DNA from 4 places in the Ciceribacter azotifigens genome. Region 4 is predicted to be linked to each of the others. Evidence: predicted binding sites of a transcription regulator. Region 4 holds the regulator's gene; each other region holds the start of a gene.

What was found. The regulator LexA, encoded in region 4, represses DNA repair genes until DNA is damaged. The targets are predictions, from matches to a motif close to TGTTCNNNNTGTGTTCNG.
Region 1: recA (recombinase RecA) is a predicted target of LexA. The motif match lies at 2,001-2,018, and genes of this name have one in related genera.
Region 2: ACM6UT_RS05835 (DNA recombination protein RmuC) is a predicted target of LexA. The motif match lies at 1,186-1,203, and genes of this name have one in related genera.
Region 3: ACM6UT_RS21595 (ATP-dependent helicase) is a predicted target of LexA. The motif match lies at 2,749-2,766, and genes of this name have one in related genera.

What each region holds. Positions count from the first base shown of each region.
Region 1 is NZ_JBLQTA010000004.1:199,583-204,642, reverse strand. It holds gene ACM6UT_RS08360 (pseudouridine-5'-phosphate glycosidase) at 2-928, opposite strand; gene ACM6UT_RS08355 (carbohydrate kinase family protein) at 957-1,901, opposite strand; gene recA (recombinase RecA) at 2,145-3,233, shown strand; gene alaS (alanine--tRNA ligase) at 3,390-5,060, shown strand, end outside.
Region 2 is NZ_JBLQTA010000003.1:150,766-155,825, forward strand. It holds gene ACM6UT_RS05830 (methyl-accepting chemotaxis protein) at 1-982, opposite strand, end outside; gene ACM6UT_RS05835 (DNA recombination protein RmuC) at 1,237-2,463, shown strand; gene ACM6UT_RS05840 (ribokinase) at 2,514-3,413, shown strand; gene ACM6UT_RS05845 (methyl-accepting chemotaxis protein) at 3,652-5,060, shown strand, end outside.
Region 3 is NZ_JBLQTA010000022.1:55,533-60,592, reverse strand. It holds partial or broken gene ACM6UT_RS21600 (nucleotidyltransferase and HEPN domain-containing protein) at 1-393, shown strand, start outside; gene ACM6UT_RS21595 (ATP-dependent helicase) at 509-2,569, opposite strand; gene ACM6UT_RS21590 (hypothetical protein) at 2,951-3,235, shown strand; partial or broken gene tnpC (IS66 family transposase) at 3,504-4,225, shown strand; gene istA (IS21 family transposase) at 4,595-5,060, shown strand, end outside.
Region 4 is NZ_JBLQTA010000008.1:117,056-122,115, reverse strand. It holds gene ACM6UT_RS13450 (ComEC/Rec2 family competence protein) at 1-1,428, shown strand, start outside; gene lexA (transcriptional repressor LexA) at 1,409-2,122, opposite strand; gene ACM6UT_RS13440 (VOC family protein) at 2,338-3,234, shown strand; gene kdsA (3-deoxy-8-phosphooctulonate synthase) at 3,234-4,082, shown strand; gene eno (phosphopyruvate hydratase) at 4,255-5,060, shown strand, end outside.

The DNA.
Region 1 (5,060 bases), on a different contig from region 4:
TTCAGTCGTTCATCGCAACCGCGATCTCCGCGGCAAGACGGGCATTGTTCTCGACCAGCGCGATATTGGTCTTCAGACTGCGGCCGGCCGTCAGGTGGAAGATGTTGTCGAGCAGGAACGGCGTCACGTCCTTGCCGGTTACCTCTTCGCGTTCGGCACTGGCAAGCGCCCGACCGATATAGATCTCCATCTCCTCGCGGGGGATCTCGTCTTCCTCCGGCACGGGATTGGCGATCAGGATGCCGCCTCCGATGCCGAGTTGCTCGCGCATGCGCTGGAAATTGGCGATGGCGGCGGGACTGGAGAGTGAGAGCGGGCTGCGCAGGCCGGAATTGCGCGACCAGAAGGCCGGGAATTCCCCGCTGTCGTAGGTGACGACCGGGACGCCGCGGGTTTCCAGGAATTCGAGGGTTTTCGGAATGTCGAGAATCGCCTTCGGACCCGCCGAAACGACGATGACCGGAGTGCGGGCGAGTTCCTCGAGGTCGGCGGAGATGTCGAGGCTTTCCTCGGCGCCGCGATGGACGCCGCCGATGCCGCCGGTGGCGAAGACCGAGATGCCGGCGCGGTCTGCCGCGATCATCGTCGCGGCGACCGTGGTTGCGCCGCTGCGGCGTTCGGCGAGCGCGAAGGCGATGTCGGCGCGCGAGAGTTTCATGACGTCGGTCATCTGCGCAAGCGCTGCGATCTGCGCGTCCTCGAGGCCGATGTGCAGGATGCCGTCGATGACCGCGATGGTCGCCGGCACGGCGCCCTTCTCGCGAATGATCGCTTCGACGCTGCGCGCCATTTCCAGATTGCCGGGGAAGGGCATGCCATGGGTGATAATCGTCGATTCCAGTGCCACGATCGGCGCACCGCGAACCTTGGCGGCGGTGACTTCTTTAGAATAGACGATCGGCAGCAGGGGCGAAATGGCTTTGGTCATGGGAGCTTCCGGGTTTCGTGACTGTAGGTCATGACAGGATTTCTGCCTGCGGCACAAGGGACATATACGAATTGACAAGATCGCGGGTGAGGTTTTCCGCGGTCGCGTGCGGCGAGCACAGGGTGATGGCCGCAAGCGCTGCTCCGTGACGCAGCGCCTCGCCGAGGCTGCAGCCTTCGATGCGGGCCGAGATGACACCGGAGGCAAAGGCGTCACCGGCGCCGGTCACGTCGACCACATTTTCGAGCCGTGGCGGCGACAGGATGGCGGTCCCCGTTTCGTCGAACGCGACGACCACCCCGGCGCCGCAGGTGACGACGCCGCCCCTGAGGCCTCTTTCCCTGAGGAGGGCGGGCCAGCCTTCCGCAGCATCGGCACGGGAACCGGTGAGAGCCTCAGCCTCCGCCGCGTTCATGAACAGCATTTCGAGATCGGCAAGGCAGGGCAGGAGACGCACGACCTTTGCCGGCGAAATCGCGATCGCGAAGACAGGCAGACCACGCGCGGCGGCGGCGCCTGCGAGCGCTGCGAGCGTCTCCGCCGGCAGATTGGCGTCGCAGAGCACGTGGCGCGCATCTGCGAGCGCGGCGCGGAAGGAGTGGGTGCGGGTGCGGCGCGGCCCGAACAGGTCGTAGAGCTCCATGTCGGCAAGGGCGATGACGAGGTTCCCGTCCGCCTCGAGGATCGCCGTATAGCTCGGCGTGGCACGATCGAGAAAGACAACCGGACAATCGTCGATGCCGACGCGGAGCGCCTCTGTCGAGACGGCCATGCCGGCCGCGTCACCGCCGCGCGGCGCAATCAGCCTGACCTCGTGGCCGAGCCGGGCGAGATTGCGGGCGGCGTTGAAGCCGCCTCCGCCGGGCTCCTCGAACCAGCGGCCGGGATTGCTCGCTCCCATGACGGTCGTTCCGGCGATCCGGCCGCGGCGATCGATATGGGCGCCGCCGACGACGAGAAGGGAACCGCTCATGCGCGCTTCCCCGAACATTGCGGGCGCGACGAATCGCAAGCCGCCGCAAGTGCGGCGAAAGCACGGCGCAGCGTTGCTCCAGTCATCCAGCGCACCGCCTGAAACATAAAGTGAACGTATCGCGAAGTCGCAAGTCTATTCAGCAGGTTGAACAGGGATTGCCAGATGAGAACAAAACGTGTACGCATGGACCGTCGGCTGCTTCATTGCCTATGCGGCTTCAATAACCTAAAGGTGGATCGAATGGCACAAAATTCTTTGCGGCTCGTAGAGGACAAATCGGTGGACAAAAGCAAGGCACTTGAAGCGGCACTTTCGCAAATCGAGCGGAATTTCGGCAAGGGCTCGATCATGAAGCTCGGCGCGAACGAGAGCGTGGTCGAGATCGAGACGGTTTCCACCGGGTCGCTGAGCCTCGACATCGCGCTCGGCATCGGTGGCCTGCCGAAGGGACGCATCATCGAGATTTACGGTCCCGAAAGCTCGGGCAAGACGACGCTCGCGCTGCAGACGATCGCCGAATCGCAGAAGAAGGGCGGCATCTGCGCCTTCGTCGACGCCGAGCACGCGCTCGACCCGGTCTATGCCCGCAAGCTCGGGGTCGATCTGCAGAACCTTCTCATTTCGCAGCCGGATACCGGCGAGCAGGCGCTCGAAATCACCGATACGCTGGTGCGTTCCGGCGCGATCGACGTGCTCGTCGTCGACTCGGTCGCAGCACTCACGCCGCGTGCCGAAATCGAGGGCGAGATGGGCGACAACCTGCCGGGCATGCAGGCCCGCCTGATGAGCCAGGCGCTGCGCAAGCTGACCGCCTCGATCTCCCGCTCGAACTGCATGGTCATCTTCATCAACCAGATCCGCATGAAGATCGGCGTGATGTTCGGCTCGCCGGAAACGACGACCGGCGGCAATGCGCTCAAGTTCTACGCCTCCGTCCGCCTCGACATTCGCCGCATCGGCGCCGTCAAGGAGCGCGAGGAAGTCGTCGGCAACCAGACCCGCGTGAAGGTCGTCAAGAACAAGATGGCGCCGCCCTTCAAGCAGGTGGAATTCGACATCATGTATGGCGAGGGCGTCTCCAAGACCGGCGAGCTCGTCGACCTCGGCGTGAAGGCCGGGATCGTCGAGAAATCCGGTGCCTGGTTCTCCTACAACAGCCAGCGGCTCGGCCAGGGGCGCGAAAATGCCAAGACTTTCCTGCGGGACAATCCGGAGCTTGCCCAGGAGATCGAGATGGCATTGCGCCAGAACGCCGGACTGATCGCCGACCGTTTCCTGCAGAACGGCGGTCCGGACGCCGGTGACGGCGATGGTTCCTCGGACATGTGATCCGCATTCATTTCGATGACCGACAGAGCGCCGGTCCGATATCGGAAGATGTCGGGCCGGTTTTTTTCCGTGCGGCTGGACAGTGCCGGTCACGGACGATAAAAGCCTTTGGTTTTTAGGCTTTGGCCGGCATCCGGCAGCAATGAAGGGCGTGACATGAGCGGCGTAAATGACATCCGGTCGACTTTTCTCGATTACTTCAAGGCGAATGGCCATGAAGTCGTGTCGTCGAGCCCGCTCGTGCCGCAGAACGACCCGACGCTGATGTTCACCAATGCCGGCATGGTGCAGTTCAAGAATGTCTTCACCGGCCTCGAGCAACGTCCCTACAAGAAGGCGGCGACCGCGCAGAAGTGCGTGCGCGCCGGCGGCAAGCACAACGATCTCGACAATGTCGGCTATACCGCGCGTCACCACACGTTCTTCGAGATGCTCGGCAACTTCTCCTTCGGCGACTACTTCAAGGAGCGGGCGATCGAGCTTGCCTGGAACCTGATCACCAAGGAATTCGGGCTTGCGAAGGATCGTCTCTGCGTCACCGTCTACCATACCGACGACGAGGCGTTCGGCCTTTGGAAGAAGATCGCCGGCCTTGCCGACGAGAAGATCATCCGCATCCCGACCAGCGACAATTTCTGGGCGATGGGCGATACCGGCCCCTGCGGCCCGTGCTCGGAAATCTTCTACGATCACGGCGAGCATATCTGGGGCGGCCCGCCCGGCTCGCCGGAGGAGGACGGTGACCGCTTCATCGAGATCTGGAACCTCGTCTTCATGCAGTACGAGCAGATCACCAAGGAGGAGCGCGTCAACCTCCCGCGCCCGTCGATCGACACCGGCATGGGCCTCGAGCGCATCGCGGCCGTCCTGCAGGGCCAGCACGACAACTACGACATCGACCTCTTCCGGGCGCTGATCGAGGCTTCCGTCGAGCTGACCGGGGTCAAGGCCGAGGGTGAGCGTCGTGCCAGCCACCGCGTCATCGCCGACCACCTGCGTTCGTCCGCCTTTCTGATCGCAGACGGCGTGCTGCCCTCGAACGAGGGCCGCGGCTACGTGCTCCGTCGCATCATGCGCCGCGCCATGCGCCATGCGGAGCTTCTCGGTGCCCGCGAACCGGTTATCTACAAGCTTCTGCCGGTGCTCGTGCAGCAGATGGGCCGCGCCTATCCGGAACTCGCGCGCGCCGAAGCGCTCATCTCCGAAACGCTGAAGCTCGAGGAAACCCGCTTCCGCAAGACGCTGGAGCGCGGACTAAGCCTGCTGTCGGAGGCCACGGCCGATCTTTCGAAGGGCGACAGCCTTGACGGCGAAACGGCCTTCAAGCTCTACGATACCTACGGCTTCCCGCTCGACCTCACGCAGGACGCGCTGCGCAACCGTGGCATCGGCGTCGACCTCACCGGTTTCAACGACGCGATGCAGCGGCAGAAGGCGGAAGCGCGCGCCCATTGGGCCGGCTCCGGCGACAAGGCGACCGAGGCCGTATGGTTCGAACTCAAGGAGAAGTTCGGTGCGACCGAATTCCTTGGTTACTCCTCCGAAAGCGCGGAGGCCGAGGTGCAGGCGATCGTCAAGGATGGCGCGGTCGTCGACAGCGCCTCTGAGGGCGACACCGTGCAGGTGGTCGTCAACCAGACCCCGTTCTACGGCGAATCGGGTGGCCAGGTCGGCGACACCGGCGTGATCGCCGGCGACAATGTCAAACTCGCGGTTTCCGAGACTCAGAAGAAGGGCGAGGGCCTCTTCGTCCACACGGCGACGGTAACCGAAGGCACACTGCGCGCGGGCGATGCCGTGGTGATGACCGTCGATCATGCCCGTCGC
Region 2 (5,060 bases), on a different contig from region 4:
ATATCTCTGTCGACGACCTTTCGATTTCCGCCATTGCCGACACGGCCTGGTTCACCACCTCGCCTGAGGTTCGCGCCTGTTGCTGCGTCTCCTTCACAACGGACGCGGCCCGTTCCGCGTTGGAGGCCGTCTGGCTGACGCTCACGGAAAGCTGCTGCAGGGCAGTCGAGCTTTCCTGAACACCGGCCGCCTGCTTGGAGGTGCGCAGCGCCAGTTCGTCTGATGTGCGGGCAATCGTTTCCGTTCCGGCGAGGATTTCCTCCGAGGAACGGCGGATGAGCTGGAAGGATTCGTTGAGGCGTGCCACGGCCTCGTTGTAGTCCGTCGCCATCTGCTTGAAATCGTCCGGCAGGTCGTCGGACATACGGGCCTTGAAATCACCTCGCGCCAGCGCTTCGAGGCCGCGACGCAAGTGCTGCATGGCGATCTGCTGATTGGCCTCGGAGCGCTCGCGCTCCTCCTGAAGCTGCCGGCGCTTCTCTTCGAGCGCATCGAGATACACGGAAATCGAATAGTCCATGTCCAGCATAGAGACTTTGATCAAGGCGCTCAGCTTGTCGGCAAGAGCAGTCGCGTGATGCTTGCCGAAGGGGAACGGCCAATGCTTCTTCAGTACACCCGCGGCCAGTTCGCCGATGAGCATCGAATAGCCGCCGATATACCATCGCGGCTCCAGGCCGATCCGGGCATGGGCCTTGCCGATTGCGGTGACGCCCTTGACGTATTCCTGCGTGAAGGTTCCACTCGAAACACGGTCCCAGTGACCGACCTGCGCCTTCTTCGCGGCCGCCATGTGCGAACCATCACGGAAGAACTGGGCAAGATGCGGCGTGGCCGCAACCTTGGCATAGAACTTGTCGAGTGCACCGCCCAGGATCTCGGAGAGAGTCGGACGCAACGAATGAAGCGTCTGACAGGCCTTCTCGTCGAGCTCGATGAAATCGAGGCGCTGCCTCAGGCTGTTGTCACCACTCTCTTGCATGTTGCCTCGCAATAGTCTCAGGCGTGATCACGCCGCCCGCCGGACGGTGAAAGAATTGGCCGAAGGTTTTGCTCAAAACCCTAAACGGAGAGTGAATGACCAGGGCGAAATGTGATCAACCACATACCTGATGGTGCACCATAAAATCGGCTTCGCCTGTAGCTTGCATGATCGCCTGGCCAGATTGTCGACGGCCCGATCTTCGTTCTTGTTTTGATCTGTCATCGATGGCCGAATCTGCTAGATTGGTCGCCATGAACACTAGTCCTTCCGCATCCGGCGCGCCGGTCTTCATGGTCGGCGACTTCGCCGTCTCGCCCACCCTGCTCGTCCTCGGTCTTGCAGCACTCATCCTCGCCGGACTGATCCTCTGGGTGGCGGCCGTGATGCGAAGCAGCCGAATGCGGCTCCGCAAAGAAATGGAAGCATCCCAAAGGGAGGCTGCAGCCGAAGCGCGGATGGCCGAGCTGCTGCGCGCCCAAGCGGAAATGCAGGGGCGCCTTGCGGCCATGGCCGATGTCTTCGGCACCAAACAGTCGGAGTTCAATCAGGCGATCAACCAGCGCCTCGACGGCATGTCGCACAGGATCGGGGCGACGATCAGCGAGCAGACGAAGACCACACATGAGAACCTGCGCCGGTTGCAGGAACGCCTCGCGGTCATCGACGCCGCCCAGAACAACATCCAGTCCCTCGCGAAGGATGTCGTCGGACTGCAGGCCATTCTCTCGAACAAGCAGACACGCGGCGCCTTCGGGCAGTCTCGGATGGAGACGATCGTCGCCGACGGGCTGCCGATTGGCGCCTATGCATTTCAATCCACACTTTCCAACGGCTCGCGGCCGGACTGCACCATCCGGATGCCGAACGACTCTCCGCCGCTGGTCGTCGACGCGAAATTTCCGCTGGAAGCGTGGAACGCGATACGTGACGCCGAGACAGCGGATGCCAAGAAGACTGCCGGTCAGCAGTTTCGCCGCGACATGGAGGTGCATCTGCGGGACATCGCGGAGAAGTACCTGATTCCCGGCGAGACCCAGGACATGGCCTTCCTTTTCGTTCCTTCGGAATCGATCTTCGCGGAGGTCCACGAGAACTTCGAGGGCATCGTCCAGAGGGCACACCGCATGCGCGTGGTGATCGTCTCGCCGTCACTGCTGATGCTGTCGATCCAGGTAATCCAGGCCGTGCTGAAGGATCAGCGGATGCGCGAACAGGCGCACCTCATCCAGGGGGAAGTCATCCACCTGATGGAGGATCTCGCCCGGCTGGACGACCGGACACGCAAACTGCAGAGCCATTTTCTCGCGGCCCAGAAGGATGTCGATATGATCCTCACCTCGGCCGACAAGCTGACCAAGCGGGGCGCGAAGATAGAAGCGCTCGAATTCCAGTCCGGCAACGGTGACGAAGGCGGAACGGCGCGCTCCGTCGAGAGCAAGACGGGCCTTCTCAAGCTTCGGGTCGTTGACGAGGACTAGGCCAGGCGCCAAACTCGCGGCCAATACACGTAACGGATGGAAACACCTCGATGATCACCGTATTCGGTTCCATCAACATGGACCTCATTGCCACGACGACACGGCTTCCGAAGCCCGGAGAAACGGTCGGCGGCAAGGATTTCTCGACGGCGGCAGGCGGCAAGGGCGCGAACCAGGCGCTCGCCGCGACACGCGCCGGCGCAAGGGTACGGATGGTAGGAGCAGTCGGCACTGATGCCTTTGCCGCACCTGCGCTCGAACTCCTCGAACAGGCAGGAACCGAGCTTTCGGGGGTTCACAAGACGTCGGCGCCGACGGGGACCGCGCTCATTCTGGTCGGTGATGACGGAGAGAATATGATTGCCGTCGTTCCCGGCGCAAACGGGACGATCGGCAAATCGGACGCACAGGCCGCGGTCGATGCCATGGCGCAGGATGACATTCTCATGCTGCAGCTCGAGATACCGGCCATGGCCGTGGAGGAAGCCCTCTCGCGGGCCCGAGACCGCGGGATCACAACGATCATCAATATCGCACCCTTGACGGCGGAGGCGGCGCGCCTCGGCCGAATGGCAAACATCGTCGTTGCCAATGAGACAGAGTTCGAACGTCTCGCTGCACGGGACGGCATGGGAGCGGACGAACGCGAAAAGGCGCTGCTGCGCCTGCACGAAGAAACCGGGCAGACCCTTGTCGTCACGCTCGGGGCGGACGGCGTCATTGCGGTACATCAGGGCGAACTGGTCCGGGTCAACGGACTGAAGATCGTGCCGGTTGATACGGTCGGCGCCGGCGACACTTTTTGCGGTTATTTCGCCGCCGGACTGGATCAGGGTCTCGCCTTCAAGGACGCGCTCCGTCGGGCGGCAGTCGCGGGTTCGCTTGCCTGCCTGAAGCCAGGCGCACAGCCTTCGATCCCGCTGTCGGACGAGGTTGCCGCCAGGCTCTGACACGTCCCGTCGCACCTCTCTTTCACCGCGCCGGCGATCGCACCCGCGCGCGTTGGCGCGTGAAGATCAGGAAACGCGCTGCAAATTCAACATGCGTTAAACTTTCCATTCTTATTCTCGCACTGCTTTCTCCGGCGCCGCGGCTGCATGGAGTGAAACACCGCTCCATGAGGGAGCATCCCCCTCCCTGTGACCAATTCAACGCGCCGGCCCGCCGGCGTGCGGGTTCGAGGCCGTCATGTTGAAACTGATCTCCAAATCCATTGCTTTCAAGCTGCAGCTCGTCACCGGCATCGCCATCGCGCTGGTGCTTGCCCTCTCCAATCTGGTTCTCATTTCGCAGACCCGTGATCGCGTCCAGTCGCTGACGATGGATCAGGCAACGAGCCAGGCGAACGCGATCGCGAACGAAGTTGCTGGCGATATCGGTGAACTCGCCAGCGCCGCCCGCTCGATGGCGGGCGTGCTCGCGCGCGGGCATGAGGCGCAGTCCTTCGATCGCAAGGGGGCCATCAATCTCCTGAAGGCCAATGTCGAACAAAATGCGTTCGCTTTCGGAAGCTGGTTCTGCGAAGTCGCGCAAGCCTTCGACGGACGCAAGGAAGATACGGTCAAGAATCTCGAACTCGGCGGCAATGACAACGGTGTCTTCGCGCCGTACTGGTCGAAGACGCAGGACGGTGGCATTCAGTTTTCCACTTTCAACAACGATTATACGCAGGAGTGGTACGCACTCGCCGCCAAAAGCGGCAAAGGTGCCATCACCGCCCCGTATCTGGCGGAAGGGACCGAGCTCCCAACGACCATGAGTTCGATTGCCTATCCGGTGGTCTCCGGCGGCAAGATGATCGGTGTGACCGGCGTCGACATCTCCCTCAGTTCTCTCTCCGAAAAACTGCAGGCCCTCAAGCCTTTCCAGACCGGACGGGTCATGCTCGTCGGGCATACGGGCCAATGGCTCGTGGCTCCCTCGGCCGATCTGTTGATGAAGCCCTATGAAGGCGAAGGCGGCAACAAGCTCAAGGCGGCACTATCTTCCGGGAAACCCGAGACGCTGCTCAACGTCGCTGCCGACGGGGCCGAATCTTTCGACCGACTGATCTATCCTTTTGCCGTTCCTGGCGTGAACACCACCTGGGCGGTCATTGTCGACATTCCCCAAAGTGCAATAAGCGCACCCGTCGAAGCACAGACCGTCATGATGATCGTCGGCGGCCTTGTAGTTCTCGGTGCGGTGATGACTGCACTCTATCTCGCGGCACGCACCTATGTCCAGAAACCACTGCACGCCATCGTCGCTGATGTCGATCGTCTCGGCGCCGGCAACTACGAGAAGATGGTCGACGGACAGAACCGTACCGACGAGCTCGGGCTCGTCGCCAAGGCGCTCGAAGGCTTCCGGCATCGGCTTTCCGAAGGAAAGATGCTCGAGGGCGAGGCAGCACGGCAGCGGCGGGCAGCAGAAGACGAGCGCAACCGCTCCGAAGCGGAACGTGAGGAAAGCGCCGCCCTCCAGCAGAAGGTGGTCACCATGCTCGGCACCGGTCTGTCAGAGCTTTCGAATGGCAATCTCGACTATCGCATCCAGGCCGATTTCCCCGGCGAGTACGCCGCGCTGAAGGCCGACTTCAACGCCGCCGTCGCCAG
Region 3 (5,060 bases), on a different contig from region 4:
GAAAGCACTCAGTTCTTTATCAGCCGCAAGAGATGCAAAGAGGCTGCTTTCCTGCTTCATCAGTCAATCGAGCAGGCCTATTCAGCACTGCTGCTCGTTCTGACCAGCTACAGTCCCGCCTCCCACAATCTGAAGCACCTGCGCGGCCTCTGCCAGGGCCGTGATCAGCGGCTCGCCGACGTCTGGCAGGCCGATCAGCACCAATACGTCGCCTGGTTCAATATTCTGAACGAGGCCTACGTCAAATCCCGCTACTCGAAGCACTACGACATCAGCGAGGAAGCGCTCATCTGGCTCCTCGAACGCGCCCAAAAGTTGATCTCGGAGATCGAGGCAATCTGCGTCGAACATCTGGAGAAGCTCGGGCATTCGGTGACCGCTAGAGCGAACTGAAGCGCGGGTACGACCGATACCAACCATTGTTTGCTGCTCTGCGGGCCTGCGGCGGAACCGGAGATCGCGGCGCAAAGCCTTTATATCAGGCGTAACCTCAGCGCCCCGCTACCCCCTACTTCCACATCGCCCGCATGCGCGCGCCGACGTCGACGTGGACCTGTCGCGTGCTGCGTTCTCCGGCCGCGGTCGGGACGATCGGCCAGCTCTTCGCCTCGAAGAGGCCGAGCATCGGTGCGGGGATGAAGCGGGTACGCGAGGCATAGACATGGCGGTCGCCCTGCGCGTTCTGGCCATAGGTGAAGAAGCGCTGCGGCGTGACGAGGGTCAGGCTGTCGCGGGCGCGCGTCATGCCGACATAAAGGAGCCGGCGCTCCTCCTCGATCTCGGCGGTGGTGCCGACCCCGAGGTCGGAGGGAATACAGCCGTCGACGACGTTCAGCATGAAGATCGAGCGCCATTCCTGCCCCTTGGCCGAATGGATGGTCGAGAGGATTAGGTAGTCTTCGTCGAGCAGCGGAACGCCCGCCTGATCGCTGGTGGCGTCCGGCGGATCGAGGGTGAGCTCGGTGAGGAAACGCTCGCGGTTGGCATAGCCGGCGGCGATCTGCTCGAGCTGCAGCAGGTCGGCCTTGCGGGTTTCGGCGTCCTCGTGGATCCGGTCGAGATGCGGCTCGTACCAGGCACGCGCCGCGCTGATCTCGTTCGGCCAGCCAGGCCCGGTCTTGCGCAGCCCGAGCAGCAGGTCGAGGAAGGTCGGCCAGTCCGCGCCCGATTTCGGCGGGGCAGGGATTTCGGCAAGCGCCACGAGCGGCTCGGGATCGGCCGCAATCGTATCGAGGATGCGGCCGGCCGTTTGCGGGCCGATCCCCGGCAGGAGTAGCAGCAGGCGGAAGCCCGCGACCCGGTCGCGCGGGTTCTGGGCGAAGCGCAAGACCGCCAGCATGTCCTTCACATGGGCGCTGTCGAGGAATTTGAGGCCGCCGAACTTGACGAAGGGGATGTTCGAGCGGGTGAGCTCGACTTCGAGCGAACTGCTGTGGTTCGACGAGCGGAAGAGCACCGCCTGCTGTTTCAGCCCGATGCCGCGCTCGCGGTTTTCGAGCACCTGCTCGACGATGTATCGGGCCTGGTCGGCCTCGTCGCGGACGGTCACCAGCACCGGGCGCTCCTCGGCCTCGCGGTCGCTCCAGAGGTTCTTGGTGAAGCGTTCGCGCGCCTCGCCGATCACCGCGTTCGCCGCTGCGAGGATCGGCTGCGTCGAGCGATAGTTGCGGTCGAGCGTGACGACATGGGCCGGCGGCGAGAAGGCGTCCGGGAAATCGAGGATGTTGCGCACCGTCGCCGCGCGGAACGAATAGATCGACTGGGCGTCGTCGCCGACGACCGTCAGCCCGTGTCCTCCCGGTTTCAGCGCCAGCAGGATCGCCGCCTGCAGCCGGTTGGTGTCCTGGTATTCGTCGACGAGCACGTGGTCGAAGCGGCCGGCGATCTCGTCGGCAAGCTCCGGCTCACTCACCATCTGTGCCCAGTAGAGCAGGAGGTCGTCGTAATCGAGCACGTTCTGGGCCTGCTTGGCCTCCACATAGGCGGAAAAGAGCTGTTTCAGCTCCTCCTCCCAGCCGGCGACCCAGGGGTAATGCGCTTTCAACACCTCGCCGATCGAGGTTTCCGAATTCACCACGCGGGAATAGATCGAAAGGCAGGTGCCCTTGGTCGGGAAGCGGCTCTCGGTCTTCGAGAGGCCGAGCTCGTGGCGCACGAGATTGATGAGGTCGGCGCTGTCCTCACGGTCGTGGATTGTGAAATCGTCGGCAAGGCCGATCTGGTCGGCGTGGATGCGCAGAAGCCGCGCCCCGATGCCGTGGAAGGTGCCGGCCCAGGCGAGCGCGTCGGTCATGATGGCGGCCTTGTCGCCCAGGACCTGACGGCAGATGCGCTCGACGCGGCGGGCCATTTCCGATGCGGCGCGGCGGGAGAAGGTCATCAGGAGGATGCGGCGCGGATCGGCGCCATTGACGATCAGGTGGGCGACGCGGTGCGCGAGCGTGTTGGTCTTTCCCGAGCCGGCGCCGGCGATGATCAGGAGCGGTCCGGGCAATCCGGGCGCGCCGATACCATGCTCGACTGCGGCACGCTGCCGGTCGTTCAGTTTCTCCAGATAGGCAAGGCTCATCAGAAACTCTGTCTCCTCATGCGCGAAGACGTGCCACCACACGTCGCCGGCGTGGCGGAGAGAGCAACACCGCAGGCGCGCCGGTGTCTTGCCGGTGCGTCCGTGTTTTCCGTGAGTTGACCTTGCCGCCGCATTTCCTCGTCATCGTTCGCGTGCGCTGAGGCAAGCCCCCGCGCTCGTGGAACGAATTAGGAACATAACCCGATAAGGATCGGATGGGAAGGGCGTCGGTGTGAATGAAGATTACGCAGCATCGACCAGTGTTGGTGCGGAGATCGGACGGTCCCAGGGAGCGGCCAAAGGCACGAGGCAGCGGATTTCTTGTTTCCCCGGCTCTGTGACGTTATATAGATAGTCGAAAGAGCTATGCAGTCCGGAAATATGTCGGCTGTTGCAGTAAAGGTTCTGGCCACTGTCAACGCCCCTTACGGGACGGCGCTGTCGGCTGAGCAACTGGCGTCGAAGATTTCTGATCCCGCCAGCGTCGATCTTTTCGATCCATCGGTATTCTGCTTCTTTTCGGAAGTTGACGAGGGCCTCCAGTACTCGTTCCTGGACGAGATGTGCGTCGTTCCAAGGATTGCCTCCGAATTGGCGCGGAAGTTCTCCGCTGGCGCGGGCGGCGTAGGTGCCCACGCGCACGAGCAGATGGGACGACCTGTTTGACCAGGCCGCACGCGTTATCGACCTTGCAAACTCCAGGTTCACCGTAACCGGTGTTCTGCCCCCACATTGTCCGCAGCCGCGTGATCTGTGATCCCCTTTCCATGGATGACCAAGGGAGTTTCTCCATGGAAACTACACTGGAGGTTCTCACGACGCGGCGGAGCCGCCGTGAGACGCATCGATGCGGTGGAGTTCGCAGCAGTGGTTGCCGATCCACCTACTGCGGAGCCACCGACGGTCAAGGCAGTCTCACGTGCCGAGATTGTCGTGGAATGGCGGCGCTCCCCCGGGCGTCGCGTTCAGCTATGCTCCTGGTCGCGGAGGCATTCGTGCCGAACGGATATTGCAGGGCTTTTCCGGCATCCCGCAGGTGGATGGCTATGCAGGGATACAACAGACTGATCGCACCTGACCGTGTCGACCCGGACATTCGGCTTGCCCATTGCTGGGTGCATGCTCGTCGCAAGCTGGTGGAGATTACTCACCACGGAACCGCACCTACTGCCGAGGAGGGCGTGAAGCGGATCGGTGATCTGTATCGGATCGAGGCCGAATTGCGTGGCTTTGATGCGGATGCTCGTCTCGCTAGGCGTCAGGAGCGATCAGGGCCCTTGGTCGCCGACATGCAGAGCTGGCTCGTCCATCACCGCCCCGTGTCGCGACGAAGTCCCCTCTCGGCGAGGCCTTGGCCTACATCGCCAAATACTGGGATGGCCTGAAGCTCTTCCTGACCGACGCCGCGTCGAGATCGACAACAACAGCGTCGAGCGAACAATCCGGCCGATAGCGCTCAATCGCAAGAACGCACTCTTTACTGGTCATGACGCGGGAGCCGAGAACTGGGCGATGATCGCCTCGCTCATTGAGACCTGCAAGCTCAACAATGTTGATCCGCAGGCCTATTTGACCAGCACGCTCGCAGCCATCGTCAAAGGACACAAACAGAGCCGGATTAAGAAACTCCTACCGTGGGATTATCCGGCGGCGTAACGCGAGCGCATGCCCGTGGTGGGCCCAATACAGGCATGCGGTCCACTTTGGTGTTATTGCCTCAGTGCTTCGAGTGGCTATGTTAAGGCATTTAGCCATAACGATCCATGGAAAATCTAAGATGAAAACGGTCGAGTATGCCGGCGTTGGAAAGCTTATGTGCCCCAATTGCGCGGTGGAAATACCAGCATGGAGATCATCTGGGATGAGCCAGATGTGCCCGCATTTTTATTGTTCTGATTGTAGCAATGCAATTCTTCGTGAGAAAGACCAAGCCCTCAGCTGGAACGGCGTGTCGGGCGAAATGAAAAACTGACCCCCTAACGAAGCGAAGAACAGACCCCTCGTGTGCAAACGAGGAGTGATTAGATGACGATCGAGATTTCCGCGCATGCTGCATTGTCACGAACAATGCAGGATGGGGATATGCTTCAGGCTGATGAGGTGGTGGCAATGTTGCGGCTGCATGAGCTTGGTTGGGGCACCAAACGCTTATCGAAGGAATTCGGATGCGCCCGGAATACGGTCCGCCGGTATGTTCGGGACGGCGGATCAGCACCGTTCAAACAGCCTGCCCGGCGCACTGCATTCGATGGTCTGGACGGCTGGCTTCGCGAACGTTTCTTCCGCCACGAGGGCAACGCCGATGTCATCCGGCAGGAGCTGGCCAGCGAACATGGGATCGTGATCGGGCTTCGTTCTGTCGAGTTGCGGGTGAAGCAGTGGCGGCGGGAATTGAAGGCGCAGCAGCGTGCGACGGTCCGCTTTGAGACGGCGCCGGGCCATCAGATGCAGATCGACTTTGGCGATACGAAGGTTTGGATCGGCGGCGAGC
Region 4 (5,060 bases):
ATCGCCCAGTCTCGGCCGGTAAAGAAGATCGCTGCCGCTGCCGCACTCGTCGCTGCCTTCCTTTACCTGATGATTTCCGGCTATCAGGTCTCCGCCGTCCGCGCCTTCCTGATGACGGCGATCATGCTGGTCGCCGTCCTGTTCGACCGTCCGGCGATCAGCCTGCGCAACCTCGCACTGGCGGCGATCGTCATTCTTGCGATCTCCCCGTCGCAGGTGCTCGGCGCGAGTTTTCAGATGTCGTTTGCTGCGACCGCCGGGCTGATTGCCGGCTACGACGGTTGGCGGCGGAGTGCAGGGCGGTCGTCGCGCTACGCGCCGGACTTTCCGGGCCGCAAGGCCCTTTCGTTCCTGTGGAACTTCGCCGCCGGCACGTTCGTGACCTCGCTGATCGGGGGACTGGCGACGGCAATCTTCGCGGTCGCCCATTTCCATAGAATGGCACCTTACGGCCTCGTCGCGAACCTCGCGGCGATGCCGATCATTTCGGTCGTGGTGATGCCGGCGGCGCTGGCGGCAATGCTGCTCATGCCATTCGGCCTCGACGCTCCGTTCCTCATTCTTGCGGGCGAGGGACTCGAGATTGTCATCGTGATCGCAACCACGGTGGCGAGCTGGAGCGAGGGGACGTCGTTCGGCCGGTTCGGGGCATGGTTCCTGCCGCTGGCGAGCGCGGGACTGCTGTTGCTCACTCTGCTGCACACGCAGCTGCGCTGGATCGGCGCGGCAGTTCTTGCGGCCGCGATCGGCCTTGCGGTCCTCCTGCCACCGGAAGAGACGGCCAACCTCATCGTCTCGGAGGACGGACGCCTGGCGGGTCTGCCCGGCGCCGACGGCAGGACGATCGCGACGAACCGCAGCAAACCGTCGGACTTCCTCTTCTCACAATGGCAGCACGCGCTTGCGCGCCCCGATCATCTCGGACCGCTCCGCAGCGAGGACGACGCCGTCGCCGGCACCCGGGCGGACGAAACGGACCGGCTGTCGGCCGAGCAGATAAGGACTGTCCGCGACACGATGCGCCGGCAGTTCGGCGCAGCGGCCCCCGGCCGATTTCTCTGTACGGGCAAAGTCTGGTGCATCGCCCGGCTGCCGGACGGGTGGCGGATCGCCACCGTCGAGGACCCGGCACTTCTCGGCGTCGCCTGCGATGTCGCCGATCTCGTGATTACGCCGCGCCGTTCACCTTTCGGCATCTGCCGCTCCGGAGCGAAGATGATCGATGCGGAAATGCTGCGGCGCACGGGCGCGACCGAATTCTATCTCGGAAATCATGAGGATCGGGACATTCGCCGGCGGACCGCATTCACCACCCTCGACAGGCCCTGGCAGCGGCATCGCCTTTACGACTGGCGGACCGACAGCTTCGCCGACCGAGAGCCCGCGGAGTTCGCCCCCGCGGAACAGGTCAGTGATAGCGGCGGATAAGTCCGACCAGCTTGCCCTGGATCTTCACACGATCAGGGCCGAAGATGCGCGTCTCATAAGCCGGGTTCGCAGCCTCGAGCGCGATCGAATCGCCCCGGCGGCGGAAGCGTTTCAGCGTTGCCTCCTCGTCGTCCACGAGTGCCACCACGATGTCGCCGGGCGTCGCGTTGCTGGCATTGCGGATGATGACCGTATCGCCGTCGAGAATACCGGCCTCGATCATCGAATCACCCTTGACCTCGAGCGCATAGTGTTCGCCCGATCCGAGCATCTCGGCCGGGATCGTGATTTCATGAGTGTTGTGCTGGATCGCCGAGATCGGTACCCCGGCCGCGATGCGGCCCATGACAGGAACCGCAACGGAATTCGATCGCTCCTCTGTGGACGGTTTGGCGGCCGGCGCCGCCTGTCCCTTGCCGAGGCTTCCCTCGATGACGCTCGGCGAGAAACCCCGCCGCGGCTGCAGGCTGGAGGAATAGGCCTCCGGCAGCTTGATGACCTCCAGGGCTCGCGCCCGGTTCGGCAGCCGGCGGATGAAGCCACGCTCCTCGAGCGCCGTGATGAGGCGGTGGATACCGGATTTCGAGGCGAGGTCGAGCGCGTCCTTCATCTCGTCGAAAGACGGCGGCACGCCCGATTCCTTCATCCGCTCGTGAATGAAGAGAAGCAGTTCCTGTTGCTTGCGCGTCAGCATGGTCCAGAGCCCCGTCGTGTGAAACAAATCCAGAACATACACTATCTGTTCCATATGTGTTCCGCAAGTGCTTAAATATTGGTAAGCAATTGGCCGTTCGGGGGAATTTCGCGTGCATTCGCGTCCGGCGGACAGCGACGGGATGGGGCCGCAGCCGCCTTGCAAAGCGCCCGCAAATCGCGCAAACCAGACGCGGTCGACAAGGAGGGTGCGGGATGTCCACTGCCAAGGAGACGCCGCGCGGCGTCGATCACATCGTTCTGCCGGTGCACGGGCTGAAGCCCGCACGCGAGCGGCTCGGAGCGCTGGGTTTCACAGTTGCCGCCGATGCGCTGCATCCCTTCGGCACCGAGAACGCCTGCGTCTTCTTCGCCGACAAGACCTACCTCGAGCCGCTTGCGGTGGCGAGCCGTGAAACCTGCGAGGAAGCCGCGCGCAAAGGCAATGTCTTCGTCGCCCGCGACCGCGCCTTCCGTTTCCGCGCGCCGGACGGCGAGGGTCTTTCGGGAATAGCGGTTGCCGCGACAAGTGCGACGGCGGACCACGAGGTCTATTTCGAGCACGGTCTGTCGGCTGGTGAAATCCTCCATTTCTCGCGGCCGCTCAGATTGCCGGACGGCACCGAGGCGACAGCCTCGTTCAGGCTTGCATTCGCCGCCGACCTGCGTGCGCCCGATTTTCTCCTCTTTTCCTGCGAGCGGGCCAATCCGCTGCCGGCGGATCGTGCCGCGCTCGAACGCCACGAGAACGGCGTGACGGGCATATCCGCCGTTGTGCTCACCGAAGAAAACCCCTCCGACTTCCAGGAGATGCTGGAGACCGTCTTCCATCAGCGCGAGATCGAGGCGCATTCCTTCGGCATCGTCGTCCCTTCGGCGAACGCGAAGATCGAGGTGCTGACGCCCGCCGGCCTTGCTGGCTATTTCGGGCTCGACGCCCGAAATGCCGGACGCGGCCTCGCCGGTGCGGCGATCGTCTTCCGGACCGGGGATCTCGGCGTGACAGAACGCTTGCTGGCTGCTAATGGCGTTCGCCATGCACGCAAAGATGGCCGCCTGATCGTACCGCGTGACGCGGGACAGGGCGCGCATTTCGTTTTCCAGGAGGAATAATGAGCACTTCGACCAATTCCGAAGTCGTCGTCGGCGAAGGCGCCACCAAGGTCGTCTTTTCCAACTCCAGGCGCTTCTCGCTGATTGCCGGCCCCTGCCAGATGGAAAGCCGCGATCACGCCTTCATGATGGCCGGCGCGACAAAGGAAATCTGCGACAAGCTCGGCATCGGGCTCGTCTACAAGTCGTCCTTCGACAAGGCCAACCGCACGTCGCTCTCCGGCAAGCGCGGCATCGGCCTCGACAAGGCGATGGAAGTCTTCGCCGATCTGAAGAAGGAATTCGGCTTTCCGGTGCTGACAGACATCCACACCGAGGAGCAGTGCGCGACCGTCGCCCCCGTTGTCGACGTGCTGCAGATCCCGGCCTTCCTTTGCCGCCAGACCGACCTTCTGGTCGCTGCCGCCAAGACCGGTCGGGTCATCAACGTCAAGAAGGGCCAGTTCCTCGCCCCCTGGGACATGAAGAACGTGCTCGCCAAGATCACCGAAAGCGGCAATCCGAACGTGCTCCTGTGTGAGCGTGGCGCTTCCTTCGGATACAACACCCTGGTCTCGGATTTCCGGTCGCTGCCGATCATGGCGGCGATGGGCGCTCCCGTGGTGTTCGACGCCACCCACTCGGTGCAGCAGCCCGGCGGGCAGGGCGGCTCGACCGGCGGGCAGCGGGAATTCGTGGAGACGCTGGCGCGCGCCGCGGTTGCCGTCGGCGTTGCCGGTCTCTTCATCGAGACCCATGAGGATCCGGACAATGCCCCGTCCGACGGCCCGAACATGGTGCCGCTGAAAGACATGCCGCGGCTTCTCGAAAAGCTGCTCGCCTTCGACGCCGTCGCCAAGGGCGCTTGAGGCGATCCGTATCGATTACGGCCTTTTCTTTTGGAAACGCCGGCCCGATGGGCCGGCATTTTGCGTTCATCTTCACCTTTCGGCGTCTGTCACACTGCGTGCATTGTATTTTTCCCGTCTTCGATTAAGACAGGCGCCATCCTCAATCCCACCCAGTACCAGGGAGGCGCTCATGACTGCAATCACCGACATCATCGGCCGCGAAATTTTGGACAGCCGCGGCAATCCGACCGTCGAGGTCGACGTCTATCTCGAAGACGGCAGCATGGGCCGCGCGGCCGTTCCGTCGGGCGCCTCGACCGGCGCACATGAGGCAGTCGAACTGCGTGATGGCGGCAGCCGCTACCTCGGCAAGGGCGTCGAGCGCGCCGTCGAGGCCGTCAACACCGAGATCTTTGACGCGGTCGGCGGACTGGACGCGGAAAACCAGATCCAGATCGACAAGGTGATGATCGAGCTCGACGGCACGCCGAACAAGTCGCGCCTCGGCGCAAACGCCATCCTCGGCGTCTCGCTCGCCGTCGCCAAGGCCGCCGCCGAGGCTTCCGGCCTGCCGCTCTATCGCTATGTCGGCGGTCTGAACGCCCATGTACTGCCGGTCCCGATGATGAACATCATCAACGGCGGCGCCCATGCCGACAACCCGATCGACTTCCAGGAATTCATGATCATGCCGGTCGGCGCCGAAACGATGCGCGACGCCGTGCGCATGGGTTCGGAAGTCTTCCATACGCTCAAGAAGGAACTGGCCGCCCAGGGGCACAACACCAACGTCGGCGACGAGGGCGGCTTCGCGCCGGGTCTCGAAAGCGCACCGGCCGCCCTCGACTTCATCGTGAAGTCGATCGAGAAGGCAGGCTACCGCCCCGGCGAGGACATGTACCTGGCGCTCGACTGCGCCTCGACCGAGTTCTTCAAGGACGGCAAGTATGTGCTCGAAGGCGAGGGCCGCACGCTTGAGCCGGAAGCCATGGCGGA